Regions from separate parts of the Streptomyces sp. NPDC058335 genome, predicted to be linked through region 2. Evidence: riboswitches for the same ligand, from Rfam matches in the RefSeq annotation. Region 2 holds a riboswitch; the other holds the start of a gene.
The links. A riboswitch is a leader RNA that binds a small molecule or an ion and turns the genes downstream of it on or off. The one in region 2 is predicted to bind cyclic di-AMP.
Positions count from the first base shown of each region.

Region 1: linked by a shared signal. The riboswitch ahead of ACFWJX_RS25380 (M23 family metallopeptidase) and the one ahead of ACFWJX_RS14205 (transglycosylase SLT domain-containing protein) in region 2 are both predicted to bind cyclic di-AMP.

Region 1 covers NZ_JBHXHX010000013.1:119,724-127,031, reverse strand. Annotated here, with positions in the region: gene ACFWJX_RS25395 (GNAT family N-acetyltransferase) at 1-217, opposite strand, end outside; gene ACFWJX_RS25390 (HPr family phosphocarrier protein) at 396-677, shown strand; gene ACFWJX_RS25385 (GntR family transcriptional regulator) at 892-1,584, opposite strand; gene ACFWJX_RS25380 (M23 family metallopeptidase) at 1,773-2,528, opposite strand; cyclic di-AMP (ydaO/yuaA leader) riboswitch at 2,542-2,709, opposite strand; gene ACFWJX_RS25375 (M16 family metallopeptidase) at 2,971-4,359, opposite strand; gene ACFWJX_RS25370 (M16 family metallopeptidase) at 4,356-5,708, opposite strand; gene ACFWJX_RS25365 (DNA topoisomerase (ATP-hydrolyzing) subunit A) at 6,045-7,308, shown strand, end outside.
Region 2 covers NZ_JBHXHX010000006.1:350,199-357,506, forward strand. Annotated here, with positions in the region: gene ACFWJX_RS14195 (polyprenyl synthetase family protein) at 1-520, opposite strand, end outside; gene ACFWJX_RS14200 (CocE/NonD family hydrolase) at 854-2,911, shown strand; cyclic di-AMP (ydaO/yuaA leader) riboswitch at 3,190-3,370, shown strand; gene ACFWJX_RS14205 (transglycosylase SLT domain-containing protein) at 3,375-3,857, shown strand; gene ACFWJX_RS14210 (HAD family hydrolase) at 3,906-4,730, opposite strand; gene ACFWJX_RS14215 (GNAT family N-acetyltransferase) at 4,976-6,049, shown strand; gene ACFWJX_RS14220 (glycosyltransferase) at 6,144-7,308, shown strand, end outside.

The DNA of each region.
Region 1 (7,308 bases), on a different contig from region 2:
GGTGCGTGAAGCGGTGGACGTCCTTCGCGGACAGTCGCGGGTAGGGCGCGAAGAAGCGGTAGTACTTCGACTCGTCCGACACCTGCTCGTAGAAGCTGACCAGGCGCTCGGCGTCATCGACGGTGATGGGGCGGATGCGCGCGGTGCCGCCGTCGCGCAGCACCACGTCGGCTTCCCAGTGGGCGGGATACTCGTGGCGGTCCGACGCGCTCTGCATGGGCCCCAGAGTACGGCTCGCGTACGACAACGGCGCGAGGCAGTCTGTGGTGGGACGGAGGTCGGATCGAGGCCGCGATCCGACGACCGCACCGGGACGGGACATACGGACCGTCCTCACACGCTTCACGTGTGGAACACTGGTCTAGACAACCTGAGACACTGAAGGGCAGCATCACATGGCTGAGCGCCGCGTCAACGTCGGCTGGGCCGAGGGCCTCCACGCCCGCCCCGCTTCCATCTTCGTCCGAGCCGCCACGGCCGCAGGCGTCCCGGTGACGATCGCCAAGGCGGGCGGCAACCCCGTCAACGCGGCCTCCATGCTGGCCGTCCTCGGCCTGGGCGCCCAGGGCGGCGAGGAGATCGTCCTCGCCTCCGAGGCCGAGGGTGCGGACATCGCCCTCGACCGGCTGGCCAAGCTGGTCGCCGAGGGTCTCGAGGAGCTTCCCGAGACTGTCTGAGCCGGCTGCCGCTCACGGCAACCACGGAGCCGCGTCGCCCCATCCGGGTGGCGCGGCTCCGCTGCTTTCCGGACCCGGATGGAATTGCCGGAGGCATGCCTGAAATAGTCCGCAGGCATGCGAAGGGCGCGCCACCAAAATGCGGGGCGCGCCGGAAAAAGAGCAGCGGAAATATCTCTCCGCCGAATTCCCTTCTTTGTATACGGCCCTCCTGTTAATGCCGGAGGCCGGACATGTTTACGACGTGTTGCGAAGTCCTCACACGGTCCTGGCGGTCGCCGCCGGAAAAGCGCAGCCGGTGCGCGGAGGTCGCGCGCTCGGTGTGCAGCGCCGTGACCGCCCGCGCGCGCTCCGCGTCACCGCGCGCCACCGCGTCCACGATCGCGCCGTGCTCCGCCCAGGACTCCACCGGACTGGCCGGCGCCTCCACCGCGTACATCCAGGAGATCTTGTGCCGCAGCTGGGTGAGCGTCGAGGTCAGGGCGTGGCTGCCGGAGGCCTGTGCGAGGGTCTCGTGGAACCAGCCCCCCAGGGAGCGCAGATCCTCGCTGTTGCCCCGCCTGGCGCGCTCCTGGCCCAGCCGGACGAGGCCGCGGAGCACCTTGAGATGCGCCTCGGTGCGCCGCTGGGCGGCCCGGGCTGCGCCGAGCGGCTCCAGCAGCATGCGCATCTCCAGCAGGTCGGCGGCCTCTTGCTCGGTCGGTTCGGCGACGCACGCGCCCGCGTGCCGCCGCGTGACGACGAAGCCCTCCGCCTCGAGTGTGCGCAGGGCCTCCCGGACGGGGACACGCGAAACGCCGTAGCGGCGCGCGAGGAGTTCCTCGGTGAGGCGGCTGCCACGCTCGTAGACACCCGCGACGATGTCGTCCCGGATGGCCGTGCACACCGAGTGCGCCGGAATACGCATGACCGACCTCCGCCTTAATCCCCGTGAAACGTCGACGATTGACGTGTGTTCCGTGACTCTATTGCAATCAGCGGGAATTTCCGATGGCGGGCCGGAATCCATGGATATTTTTTGGACAGCACGGTCCCTGAAACGACGAAAGCCCCGGCCACGAGGGCCAGGGCCATACGATCTGTCGCGGTACGTCGTCAGATGTTCACGCCGTGCGTGCGGAGGTAGGCGGCCGGATCGATGTCCGAGCCGTACTCCGCGCTGGTGCGGGCCTCGAAGTGCAGATGCGCGCCGGTGACGTTGCCGGTCGCGCCGGACAGGGCGATCTGCTGGCCGGGAGCGACCTTCTGGCCCACCGAGACGCCGATGGACGACAGATGGCCGTACTGGGTGTACGTGCCGTCGTTCATCCGGATCACGACCTGGTTGCCGTAGGCGCCGCCCCAGCCGGCCTCGACGACGGTGCCGAGGCCCACCGCGCGCACGGGGGTGCCGCTGGAGGCGTGGAAGTCGATGCCGGTGTGGCTGCCGGAGGACCACAGGGAGCCGCCGGACCGGTAGCCGGTGGAGACGTAGGAGCCGCTGATCGGCGACACGAAGGTGTTCAGGCGCTCCCGCTCGGCCGCGCGGGCGGCACGGACCCTGGCCTCGCGCTCCGCCTTGGCCTTCGCCGCGGCCTGGGCGGCGGCCTCCTTGCGCTCGGCCTCCTGCGCGGCGGCCTGCTTCTGCGCGGCGGCCTGGTCGTCGATCTGCTCGGCGACCGTGTCGCCGATGCTGACGACCGGGATGAGGCCGGTCTGCTCGGCGGGGTTCTCCGCGGCGAGGGCGGAGCTGGAGGCGACGGCGCCGATGACACCGGTGGTGGTGAGCGCCGCGATGCCCGCCGCACGGGCGGTGGTGCGCTTCATCCGGCTGGGACGACGGTGCTTCCCGGTGGCGCAAGTGGACGCCATGTAGTTGAGCGGTCCTTTCCTTCCCTCTCGCCTACCGGGTTAGCTGACGGGTTCGGAGCAGGAAGGTCTCCTACGGACCCCCTCGCGAAACGCGCGGGCGTCCGATTCACCCCAGGGACTGCCTAGTTGGGTCCCCGGCTCCCCTGGCTCGCGCCATGCGGGGACTCGGCGATGACTGTCCGGTGCCGCGGTTGCGGCGCACTGCCTGACGAACAGCCCGGTTGAAACTAGACGCGGCGGCCGTCAATCCCCAAACAGAACACGGCTTTTGTAGCGCATGCCACAGGGCAGACAGGCAACCTTTCTCCCAATTCGGACATCAAGGGGCCCTGGTGGCACATCCGTCCACCAGGGCCCCTTCGCGCGCGGCGCCGCGTCCTGCTCCGCGGTCCGCGGTCCGCGGTCCGCTCAGCGTTCCTGTTCCGCGATCTCCTCCGGCGCTCTACTCCGCGGAGACGACCTTCACCTCACCGATACCGAGGGCCTCGACCGGCGCCTTGATCGCGGCCGCGTCGCCGACGAGGACCGTCACCAGGCGGTCCACCGGGAAGGCGCTCACTACCGCCGCGGTGGCCTCCACGGTGCCGGTCGCGGCGAGCTGCTGGTACAGCGTCGCCTGGTAGTCGTCGGGCAGGTGCTGCTCGACCTGGTCGGCCAGCGTGCCCGCCACGGCGGCGGCCGTCTCGTACTTCAGGGGCGCCACCCCGACGAGGTTCTGCACGGCGACGTCACGTTCGGCGTCGGTCAGGCCGCCCTCGGCGAGGGTGCGCAGCACCTTCCACAGGTCCTCCAGCGCGGGACCGGTGTTCGGCGTGTCGATGGAGCCGCTGATGGCCAGCATCGCGGCGCCCGAGCCGTCCGGCGCGGACCTGAGGACCTGCCCGAAGGCGCGCACGCCGTAGGTGTAGCCCTTCTCCTCGCGCAGGACGCGGTCCAGCCGGGAGGTGAGGGTGCCGCCGAGGCAGTACGTGCCGAGCACCTGCGCGGGCCACACGCGCGCGTGCCGGTCGGCGCCGATGCGGCCGATCAGCAGCTGCGTCTGGACGGCGCCGGGGCGGTCCACGATGACGACCCGTCCGGTGTCGTCGGCGGTCACCGGCGGCACCGGACGCGGCTGGCCCGCGGAGCCCGTCCAGGCGCCCAGGGTGTCGCCGAGGAGTGCGTCGAGATCGACACCGGTGAGGTCGCCGACGACCACGGCGGTGGCCGTGGCGGGGCGGACGTGCTTCTCGTAGAAGGCGCGTACGGCGGCGGAGTCGATCTTCTCCACGGTGTCCGCGGTGCCCTGGCGCGGGCGCGACATGCGCGCGGTCGCCGGGAACAGCTCCCTGGAGAGTTCCTTGGCGGCACGCCGGGACGGGTTGGCCAGCTCGTGCGGGATCTCGTCCAGACGGTTGCGGACGAGTCGCTCGATCTCGCTGTCGGCGAACGCGGGCGCCCGCAGCGCATCGGCGACGAGGCCGAGGCCCTTGGCCAGGCGGGAGACCGGAACCTCCAGGCTCAGGCGGACGCCGGGGTGGTCCGCGTGCGCGTCGAGGGTCCCGCCACAGCGCTCCAGCTCGGCGGCGAAGTCCTCGGCGGAGTGCTTGTCGGTGCCCTCGGAGAAGGCCCGCGCCATGATCGTGGCGATGCCGTCGAGGCCGGCCGGCTCGGCGTCCAGGGGCGCGTCGAGGATGACCTCGACGGCGACGACCTGCTGGCCGGGGCGGTGGCAGTGCAGGACGGTCAGGCCGTTGTCGAGCGTCCCGCGCGCGGGGGCCGGGAACGCCCAGGGCCTGGCCTCGCCCGCCCGGGGCTGGGGGTGGAAGTCCATCGCGGCGAGCTCGGTCACTGGGCCGCCTCCTCGTTCTCGTCCTCGTCGGCGGTGTTCTCGGCGGGCTCGGTGGGCTCGTAGACCAGTACGGCGCGGTTGTCGGGGCGCAGGCGGGCCCTGGCCGCCTCCCGGACCTCTTCCGCGGTGATCTCCAGCACTCGCTGGACGGCGGTCAGGGCGAGCTGCGGGTCACCGAACAGCACCGCGTACCGGCACAGTTCGTCGGCGCGGCCGGCGACCGTGCCCAGGCGGTCCAGCCACTCGCGCTCCAACTGGGCCTGGGCGCGCTCCATCTCCTCGTCCGTGGGGCCTTCCTCGGCGAACCGGGCCAGCTCCTCGTCGATGGCCGTCTCGATGACGGGCACCTCGACGTCGCCGGACGTCTTGACGTCGAGCCAGCCCAGGGAGGGCGCGCCGGCCAGGCGCAGCAGGCCGAAGCCGGCCGCCACGGCCGTACGGTCGCGGCGGACCAGGCGGTTGTACAGGCGGGAGGACTCGCCGCCGCCGAGCACGGTGAGCGCCAGGTCGGCCGCGTCGCACGCACGCGTGCCGTCCTGCGGCAGCCGGTAGGCGGCCATCAGCGCGCGGGCCGGGACCTCCTCCTCGACGACCTCGCGCAGCTGTTCGCCGATGATGTCGGGCAGCGAGCCGTCACGGGGCTGGGGCTTGCCGTCGTGGGCGGGGATGGAGCCGAAGTACTTCTCGATCCAGGCGAGCGTCTGCTCCGGGTCGATGTCGCCGACGACCGACAGGACGGCGTTGTTGGGCGCGTAGTACGTGCGGAAGAACGCGCGGGCGTCCTCCAGCGTCGCCGCGTCCAGGTCGGCCATCGAACCGATCGGCGTGTGGTGGTACGGGTGGCCCTCCGGGTAGGCGAGGGCGGTCAGCTTCTCGAACGCCGTGCCGTAGGGGACGTTGTCGTAGCGCTGGCGGCGTTCGTTCTTGACGACGTCGCGCTGGTTCTCCATCGATTCGTCGTCCAGCGCGGCGAGCAGGGAGCCCATGCGGTCGGCCTCCAGCCAGAGGGCGAGCTCCAGCTGGTGGGTGGGCATGGTCTCGAAGTAGTTGGTGCGCTCGAAGCTCGTCGTGCCGTTGAGCGAGCCTCCCGCGCCCTGGACCAGCTCGAAGTGACCGTTGCCCTTGACCTGGGCGGAGCCCTGGAACATCAGGTGCTCGAAAAGGTGAGCAAGGCCGGTACGGCCCTTGACTTCATGGCGCGAGCCGACGTCGTACCAGAGACACACCGCCGCGACGGGGGTCAGGTGGTCCTCGGAGAGCACCACGCGCAGGCCGTTGGCCAGGCGGTGCTCGCTCGCTGTCAGGCCCCCGGAGCCTGCCTGGGCTGTGGCCGTGTGACCCATGGGCATGTACGTCCTTCCGATCGCGGACGCGGTCGTCGAAACCGCGGTTTTCCTGCCGGTCCTGCCACTGTATGCAAGCGTGCGGAGCGGCGGCGAAGTTCCCGGGCGGCGTACGCCGAGAGCGAGATCGCGTAGCCTGCGGGCAGCCGTGGACGAGGTGCCTCTCCGGCCGGTCCGGTCGCCGACGCCCGGACCCTGGGACGCGCTGTCAGTGCCACGGTCCACAATGGTCCGCGTACATCCCGTCACACGCCTCAGCAAGAGTGAGCCGAAGGGCGCGCGTCGACACCGACGTGAGCGCCCCGCAGGCGAGCGACCAGGAAACAGGAGGAGCCGGCAGCGATGGCCCGCCGCAGCACGAAGACCCCGCCGCCCGACGACTCGTACGAGGAGCGGATCCTCGACATCGACGTCGTCGACGAGATGCAGGGCTCCTTCCTCGAGTACGCGTACTCGGTCATCTACTCCCGCGCCCTGCCGGACGCCCGCGACGGCCTCAAGCCCGTCCACCGCCGCATCGTCTACCAGATGAACGAGATGGGCCTGCGCCCCGACCGCGGATACGTGAAGTGCGCGCGCGTCGTCGGCGAAGTCATGGGCAAGCTGCACCCGCACGGCGACGCGTCGATCTACGACGCCCTGGTCCGCATGGCCCAGCCGTTCTCCATGCGCGTGCCCCTGGTCGACGGCCACGGCAACTTCGGCTCGCTGGGCAACGACGACCCGCCGGCCGCCATGCGGTACACGGAGTGCCGGCAGGCCGCGGCGACGAGCCTGATGACCGAGTCCATCGACGAGGACACGGTCGACTTCACCCCGAACTACGACGGCCAGGAGCGGGAGCCGGTGGCCCTGCCCGCCGCCTTCCCGAACCTCCTGGTCAACGGTTCCTCGGGCATCGCGGTCGGCATGGCCACGAACATGCCGCCGCACAACCTGGGCGAGGTCATCTCGGCCGCCCGCCACCTGATCCGCTTCCCGAACGCGGATCTGGACACGCTGATGAAGCACGTCCCGGGACCCGACCTGCCCACCGGCGGCCGGATCGTCGGCCTCTCCGGTATCAGGGACGCCTACGAGACGGGCCGCGGGACCTTCAAGATCCGCGCCACGGTGTCGGTGGAGACCGTGACGGCCCGCCGCAAGGGCCTGGTCGTCACCGAACTGCCCTTCGCCGTGGGCCCCGAGAAGGTCATCGCCAAGATCAAGGACCTGGTCGGCTCGAAGCGGATCCAGGGCATCGCCGACGTCAAGGACCTCACCGACCGCGCGCACGGGCTGCGCCTGGTCATCGAGATCAAGAACGGCTTCGTACCGGAGGCCGTCCTGGAGCAGCTGTACAAGCTGACGCCCATGGAGGAGTCCTTCGGCATCAACAACGTGGCGCTGGTGGACGGCCAGCCGCTCACGCTGGGCCTGAAGGAGCTGCTCGAGGTCTACCTCGACCACCGCTTCGAGGTCATCCGGCGGCGCAGCGAGTTCCGCCGGACCAAGCGCCGCGACCGCCTGCACCTGGTGGAGGGCCTGCTCACGGCGCTCGTCGACATCGACGAGGTCATCCGCCTGATCCGCTCCAGCGACAACAGCGCGCAGGCCAAGGAGCGCC
Region 2 (7,308 bases):
CGAGGTAGTGGTCGACGGGGTCCCGGCCGTCGGTGGGCCCGGCCGTCTCCAGGATCTGTCCGGTGACGAGCCGTTCGAACGCCTCAGCCTGCACCCGCACGGCCTCGGGCCCGAGGTCGGCGAGGATGTGCGAGGCGCGGGCGAACAGGAAGTCGCCGGTGAGGACGGCGACGGAGTTCCCCCAGCGGGTGTTCGCGCTGGGCACCCCTCGCCGTACCTCGGCCTCGTCCATCACGTCGTCGTGGTACAGCGTGGCCAGGTGGGTCAGTTCCACCACCACGGCGGAGGGCACGATGCCGGGCGCGTACGGGTCCCCGAACTGCGCGGCGAGCATCACGAGCAGCGGCCGGAACCGCTTGCCGCCCGCCCGGACGAGGTGCTGCGCGGCTTCCGTGATGAACGGGACCTCGCTCTTGGTGGCCTCGAGCAAGCCTTCCTCGACAGCCGTCAATCCGGCCTGGACATCGGCTTCCAGAGCCTGGTCCCGCACGCTCAGCCCGAACGGCCCGACGACGGTCACGAGGGGTCTCCTGTCTGCTGGTGTCTTCTGGCGATCACGCGGTTTGTCGATAGGTCGCTGCCCTCACTCAAGTCAGCGTATCCGGTCACGTTTCGATCACCGACAGCCCCCACGTCCCCCCGTCTCGAACTTCGCTCGCCAGGGAGTCGCTACCCGAGCGGCCGGGCGGCATCGGATCCTGCCCGGTATGTTGCTGATCATCCGGTACAAGCGTTCCGTACCGGCGAGAAAGCGGACCGGTGACGCCGTCCGGTCACCCTCGTCACCCCCGTCACCCGCCCGGCCGTAGCCGTCCGACACACCCTCCCCGCTGACCTCACGGGGGCCACGCACATGCGCATCCGTTCGTCCTTCCCCTACGAGACAGCCCACGAGGACCTCCGCATCCGTCTGCCCGACGGAACCCTCCTGTACGCCCGCGTGTGGCGACCGTTGACGGACGAGCCCGTGCCGGCGCTGCTGGAGTACACCCCGGACCGGCTCTCCGACCGCACGGCGGCACGCGACCGGCAGCGCCACCCCTGGTACGCGGGCCACGGCTACGCCTCCGTCCGCGTGGACGCGCGCGGGCACGGCAACAGCGAGGGCCTGCCGGACGACGCCGCCCGCCCGCCGACGGAACCGACCGGCCGAACGGCAACCGATGGCGTGGCGGCCGACGGGGCCGCCGTGGTCGCGTGGCTGGCGGCCCAGCCGTGGTGCGACGGCACGGTGGGCATGTTCGGCATCGGCCGCGGCGGCGCCTTCGCCCTCCGGGTCGCGGCCCGCACAGCCCTCGCACCCCCCGCGCCCACGCCGCTGAAGGCGGTCGTCGCCGTCTGCTGCCCGGACGGCCACCCCGACAACGGTGTGCGCCACCCGAGTGGTTCCGCCCTCCCCGCCGACCCTCCGCACGCCGAGGCGGCGCAGGCCCGGCTCACCTCCGCCTGCCTGCCGCCCGACCCCGAGCACGTCGGTGACGCCTGGCGGGACATGTGGCTCCGGCGCCTGGAGTCCGTCGACCCGTTCACCCCCACCGATGTCCGCGAGGACCTCACGACCGGCGTGCCCGTCCTGGCGGTGGGCGGCTGGCACGACCCGTACCCCGACACGGTTCTCGGGCTGGTCGATCGCCTCCCGCAGGACCGGGTGCGCGGCGTGATCGGCCCCTGGCCGCACGCGTACCCCGACCACGCCCCGCACCCCGGCCCCGCGATCGGCTTCCTCCAGGAGACCCTGCGCTGGTGGGACCACTGGCTGAAGGGCAAGGACACGGGCGTCCTCTCCGACCCGCTCCTGCGCGCGTACGTCCGCGGCTCCCACCTCCGGGCCACGACGTACGGCGTCCTGCCCGGCCGTTGGGTCGGCGAGCCCGCCTGGCCCTCACCCCGGGTGCGCGTCGTGACGTACGCCCTCCAGGGTGCCCCGGTCCTGGTGCGCTCCCCCTTGCACACGGGTGTGGACGCCGGCCGTCTGCTCCCCCGCGGCGACGACGCCGGTCTCCCGCCGGACCAGCGCGAGGAGGACGCGCGCTCGGTCTGTTTCGACTTCCCGGTGAGCGAGGAGACCTGGGTGCTGGGCGGGCCCCGGGTACGGCTGCGGCTGACGTGCGAGGCGCCGCACGCCCAGGTGGTCGCCCGGGTCTGCGATGTGGCCCCGGACGGCTCCTCGACCCTCGTGACCCGCGGAGTACGACAGCTTCGGCGCACGGAATGCGGAAGCTCGGAGCCTGGAGGCAAGCAGCCTGGAGGCGCGGGGCACGGAAGCGCGGGGCAAGGAAGCGCTGCCGGGGACGTCGTCCTCGACCTGGCCCCCGTCGGCCACGCCTTCCCGCCCGGCCATCGCATCCGTCTCGCCGTCTCCTCCGCCTACTGGCCGTGGGTCTGGCCCGAGCCCGAGTCGGCGGCGGGGTTCACCGTGGACCCGGCGGGCAGCGCGCTGGAACTGCCGGCGCGGGTCCGGGAGGCGGACGCCGGCGTCGCCTTCGAGGAGCCCGAACAGGCACCGCCCCTCGGGGTGAGCGTCCTCGCCACTCTCGACGGGCCGCGCCCCGAGCGGCTTCTGGTGCGGGACGAGGCCGGGGGCGAGTGGCGGCTGGAGGTCGTCCCGCCGGACGCCGGCACGCGCGCGTACCCCGACGGCCTGGAGTACACCGAGGACGCGCTGACGACGTACACGATCACCGAGCGCGATCCCTTGTCGGCCCGGGTCCGCTGCGACCGGACGGTCCGGCTGCACCGCCCCGAGCGGGGCTGGGACACGAGCGTGCGGACCCGTTCGGAGGTCACCGGCGACGAGACGGACTTCGTCGCCACCGACGAGGTCGTGTGCACGGAGGGCGGCGAGGTGGTGTTCCACCGGACCTGGCGGAAGCGCATTCCCCGGACGCCGCTCCCACACCCGCCCCTTTAAAAGGCACTTGGGGCTCAATGACCGTTTTACCCCTGTTGTGGACGTCGGTGAGTTGGCTCACTTCACGGCCATGCGGGCAACCTGCACCGGAAGTTGTGATTCCGCTTTGCCCGTCGGCGAGTTGAGGCTTGGCGAACGCAAAGGATCAAGCAGGCATACGCATCTGATCATGGTCAATAGGGGCGATCTGTGAATCCGGCACTTGTTCCGGACATGTGCTCTCGCATACGTTCCCGGCCTGTCGGGCAGACGCCTAATCCTGCCGCCGCCCGGCAACCCATCGACCGACACTCACGCACGGCAGGAGCGGGGGACCCAGGTAAGTCGCCGAGCCGTACGTCACGCACGTACCGGACCGGCTTGGGGTGAAGTCGCGTCGCCGTACCCGTACGGCGGCCGGCCGGGCACTTTCCAGCCCGAACCCGACAGCTCACCTCGTAGGCGCCGGAGAGGAACCTTCGTCATGCCCGCTGCCGCTCAGCACCGCCGTACCCGTCTCGCCCGCACCCTCGTCGTCGCCGCCACCGGCGCCGCCGTGCTGGCACTCCCGCTCATCGGCTCGACCAGCGCCTCCGCGGCCACCACGGCGTCGGCCACGACCGCCGCCACGACCACGGCCGGGTACACCAACAACCTCGACGGCTGGATCCGCGAGTCGCTCGCGATCATGGCTGAAAAGGGCATTCCGGGCACCTACAACGGCATCTACCGCAACATCATGCGCGAGTCCTCGGGCAACCCGAACGCCATCAACCTGTGGGACTCCAACGCGGCCGCGGGCATCCCGTCCAAGGGCCTTCTCCAGGTGATCGACCCCACCTTCGCCGCGTACCACGTGGCCGGCACCGCCTACGACCCGTACGACCCGGTCGCCAACATCACCGCCGCCTGCAACTACGCGGCCCACCGGTACGGCTCGATCGACAACGTCTTCGGCGCGTACTGACCGTCGCCCCCAGGGACTAGGGACCGGTAGGCCCCAGGGACCGGGGGACTAGGGGAAGAGTCTTTCGAGGACGACGGCCACGCCGTCGTCCTCGTTCGACGTCGTCACCTCGTCGGCCACCGCCTTGAGTTCCGGATGGGCGTTGGCCATCGCCACACCGCGCCCCGCCCAGTCGAACATCGGGATGTCGTTGGGCATGTCGCCGAAGGCGATCGTGTCCTGCGGCCTCAGCCCGAGGTGCTCGGCCGCCAGGGCCAGTCCGGTCGCCTTGGTGACGCCGCACGGCTGGAGCTCCACCGTGCCCGGCCCGGACATCGTGACGGTGGCGAGCGAGCCGACCACCGAACGGGCCGTCGCCGCCAACTCGTCGTCGGACAGGGTGGGATGGCGCAGCAGCACCTTGCTGATCGGCTCGCACCACAGGTCGTCGCGTGCTCCGACCCGCAGGGCCGGCAGGGTCGGGTGCGGCATCAGGTAGCCAGGCTCGATGAGCGTGAGCCCGTCGACGCCGTCCTGGTCGACGGCCGCGTACACCTCGCCCACCTCGGCCTCGATCTTGCCGATCGCGGTCTCGGCCAGCTCCCGGTCCAGGGTGACCGACCACAGCAGGCGGTCGGCTCCGACGTCGTAGAGCTGCGCGCCCTGTCCGCACACCGCGAGCCCTCCGCCGCGCAGGATGTCCAGCAGCGGCCGTACGCGGGGGGCCGGCCGGCCGGTCACCACGAGGTGGCGGGCGCCGGCGGCGGCGACCCTCGCGAGCGCGTCGAGCGACCGGTCGGAGAAGGTGTCGTCGCCGCGCAGGAGCGTTCCGTCCAGGTCTGTGGCGACGAGGGAGTACGCGCAGCGCGCGGCATATGCGGTGGGTGCGGCCATGATCAGAGAATACGGACCCCAACGGGCTCCGACTCACTTCCAGTTCGGCGCCGTTCGCGCGGGAAACGACGTCATTCGCGCGAGAAACGGCTTTCTGCCGCAACGCCGGGTACGGCGAAGTTAAAGGCCTATGCACCGGTTGGCAACAACATGGTCCGCTACCTACCGCCCGCAGTACCTGGAGCGGTACCGTCCAGACAGTCCAGGGGGGACTTGATCGGGGGGTCAGGTTGAGCAGCGGACGTATTCGTGTGCTGAAGCCGGAGGATCTCGGCGAGGGGGAACGGGAGCGGTGGCGCGCGCTGCGCGCCGCGTCGACGGCTGCGCGCAACCCGTTCATGGAACCGGAGTTCACCGACGCCGTGGGCCACGTGCGGCCTCGCACGCGCGTCGCGGTGGTGTACGAGGGGCGCGAGCCGGTCGGCTTCCTGCCCCATGAGCGGGGCAGGCTCGGCCAGGGCCACGCCCTCGCGTACGGCGTCTCGGACGCCCAGGGAGCCGTCCTCGGCCCGGGTCTCGGCCTGAACGCGGACGAACTCCTGCGGGCCTGCTCGCTGTCGAGCTTCGCCTTCGACAATCTGGAGGCGGAGCAGGAACTGCTCGTCCGGCACGCGGCGGCCGAGTACACCTCCTACGTCATCGACGTGGAAAAGGGTTACGAAACGTACGAGTCCGTCCTGCGCGCGCAGTCGCCGAAGTTCCTGAAGACGACACTCGCCAAGGAGCGCCGGCTCGGCCGTCAGGTCGGTGACCTGCGGTTCGTGTTCGACGAACGCGACCCGGCCGCGCTGCGCACGCTGATGGCGTGGAAGTCCGCGCAGTACCGCAGGACCGGCCGCCGGGACCGGTTCGCGCAGGACTGGATCACCCGGCTCGTGAACCTGCTGGCCGCGGAGACGCGCGGCCCGGACTGCTCCGGCACGCTGTCCGTCCTCTACGCCGGCGGGCAGCCGATCGCCGCGCACTTCGGGCTGCGCTCGACGACCGTGCTGGCCTGCTGGTTCCCGGCCTACGACCCCGAGTTCGCGAAGTACTCGCCCGGTCTGGTGCTGCATCTGCGGATGGCCGAGGCGGCCGCCGCCGAGGGCATCGGGCTGCTCGACCTCGGGCGGGGGGCCGCCGAGTACAAGGACTCCCTGAGGACGGGCGAGCTGCCCGTCTACGAAGGAGCGTGGACGCGTCCGGGGGCGGGCGCCGCGCTCTACTGGCTCAGCCGCGAGCCCTCGCGCCGCGCGCACCACTTCGTGCGCAACCGGCCGCGGCTCGCGGCGACGGCCGCACGGGCGCTGAAGGAGGTAGGGCGGCTGCGACGGTCCTGACGGGTCCCGACAGATGCGCGACAGGCTGCTGACGGGGACTGACAAGGGCTGACGGGCGCTGACGGGTTCCATCGGAGTGGGAGGGGGAGGATCCGTGTCCCAGGCGACACGTGTACGGCAGGAGATTCAGAGGTTCCTCGCGATCGAGCCGGTGCAGGTCGCCGAACTCGAACTGGACGACGGCGGTGCGCTGAGACCCGGACCGGGCAGCCCGCCCGTCACGCACGGCGAGGTGTTCCTCCTGGTCAGGAGAGGCGGCCGGCCGGTCGCCACGCTGCTCGGGCGGGTACCCGAGGGTGCCGACCCGATGGCGGTCCTCACCGCACTGGCCCAGCGACACGTGGGTGCCGGACCGGAACCGGCCCTCACAGGGGTCACCGTGCCCTTCACCAGCGTCGTCATCGCCACCCGCGAGCGCGCCGACCGGCTCGCCCACGCGCTCGACTCGATGCTCGCCCAGGACCACCCCGACTTCGAGATCGTCGTCGTCGACAACGCCCCGGTGACGGACGCGACCCGCGTACTCGTCGAGCGCAAGTACGCCGAACGCGTGCGGTACGTGACCGAACCCGTCCCCGGCCTCGCCGTCGCCCACAACACGGGTCTCGCGTCCGCGCGCGGCGACGTGGTCGCCTTCACCGACGACGACGTGGTCGCCGACCCGCGCTGGCTGACCGAACTCACCGCGCCCTTCGCCGCCGACCCCGGACTCGGCTGCGCGACCGGCCTGATCCTGCCGGCCCGGCTGCGCACCCCCGCCCAGGTCCTGCTGGAGAGCCACGGCGGCTTCGCGAAGGGCTTCACACCACGGACGTACGACCCTGCCGAACCGCCCGCCGACGAGCCGCTGTTCCCGTTCACGGCGGGCCGGTTCGGGTCCGGCGCGAACATGGCGTTCCGGTCCGGCGTGCTGCGCGCGGTCGGTGGCTTCGACCCGGCGACGGGGGCGGGGACGCTCGCGCGCGGCGGCGACGACCTCTACGGCTTCGTCCGCGTGCTCGCCCAGGGCCACCGCCTGCACTACACCCCGCAGGCCCTGGTCTGGCACCACCACCGCGAGACCTGGCAGGACCTGGAGACCCAGGCGTACGGCTACGGCGCCGGCCTCACCGCCTACCTCACCGCGATCCTGGTCAACCGGCCCGCCCTGCTTCCGGCGTTCCTCGCCCGGCTGCCCCGCGGACTCGCGCACGCCCGCACGCTGACGGCGGTGCGGGACGCGGAGGACGCGGCGGGTGCGCCTGGTGGGCATGACGATC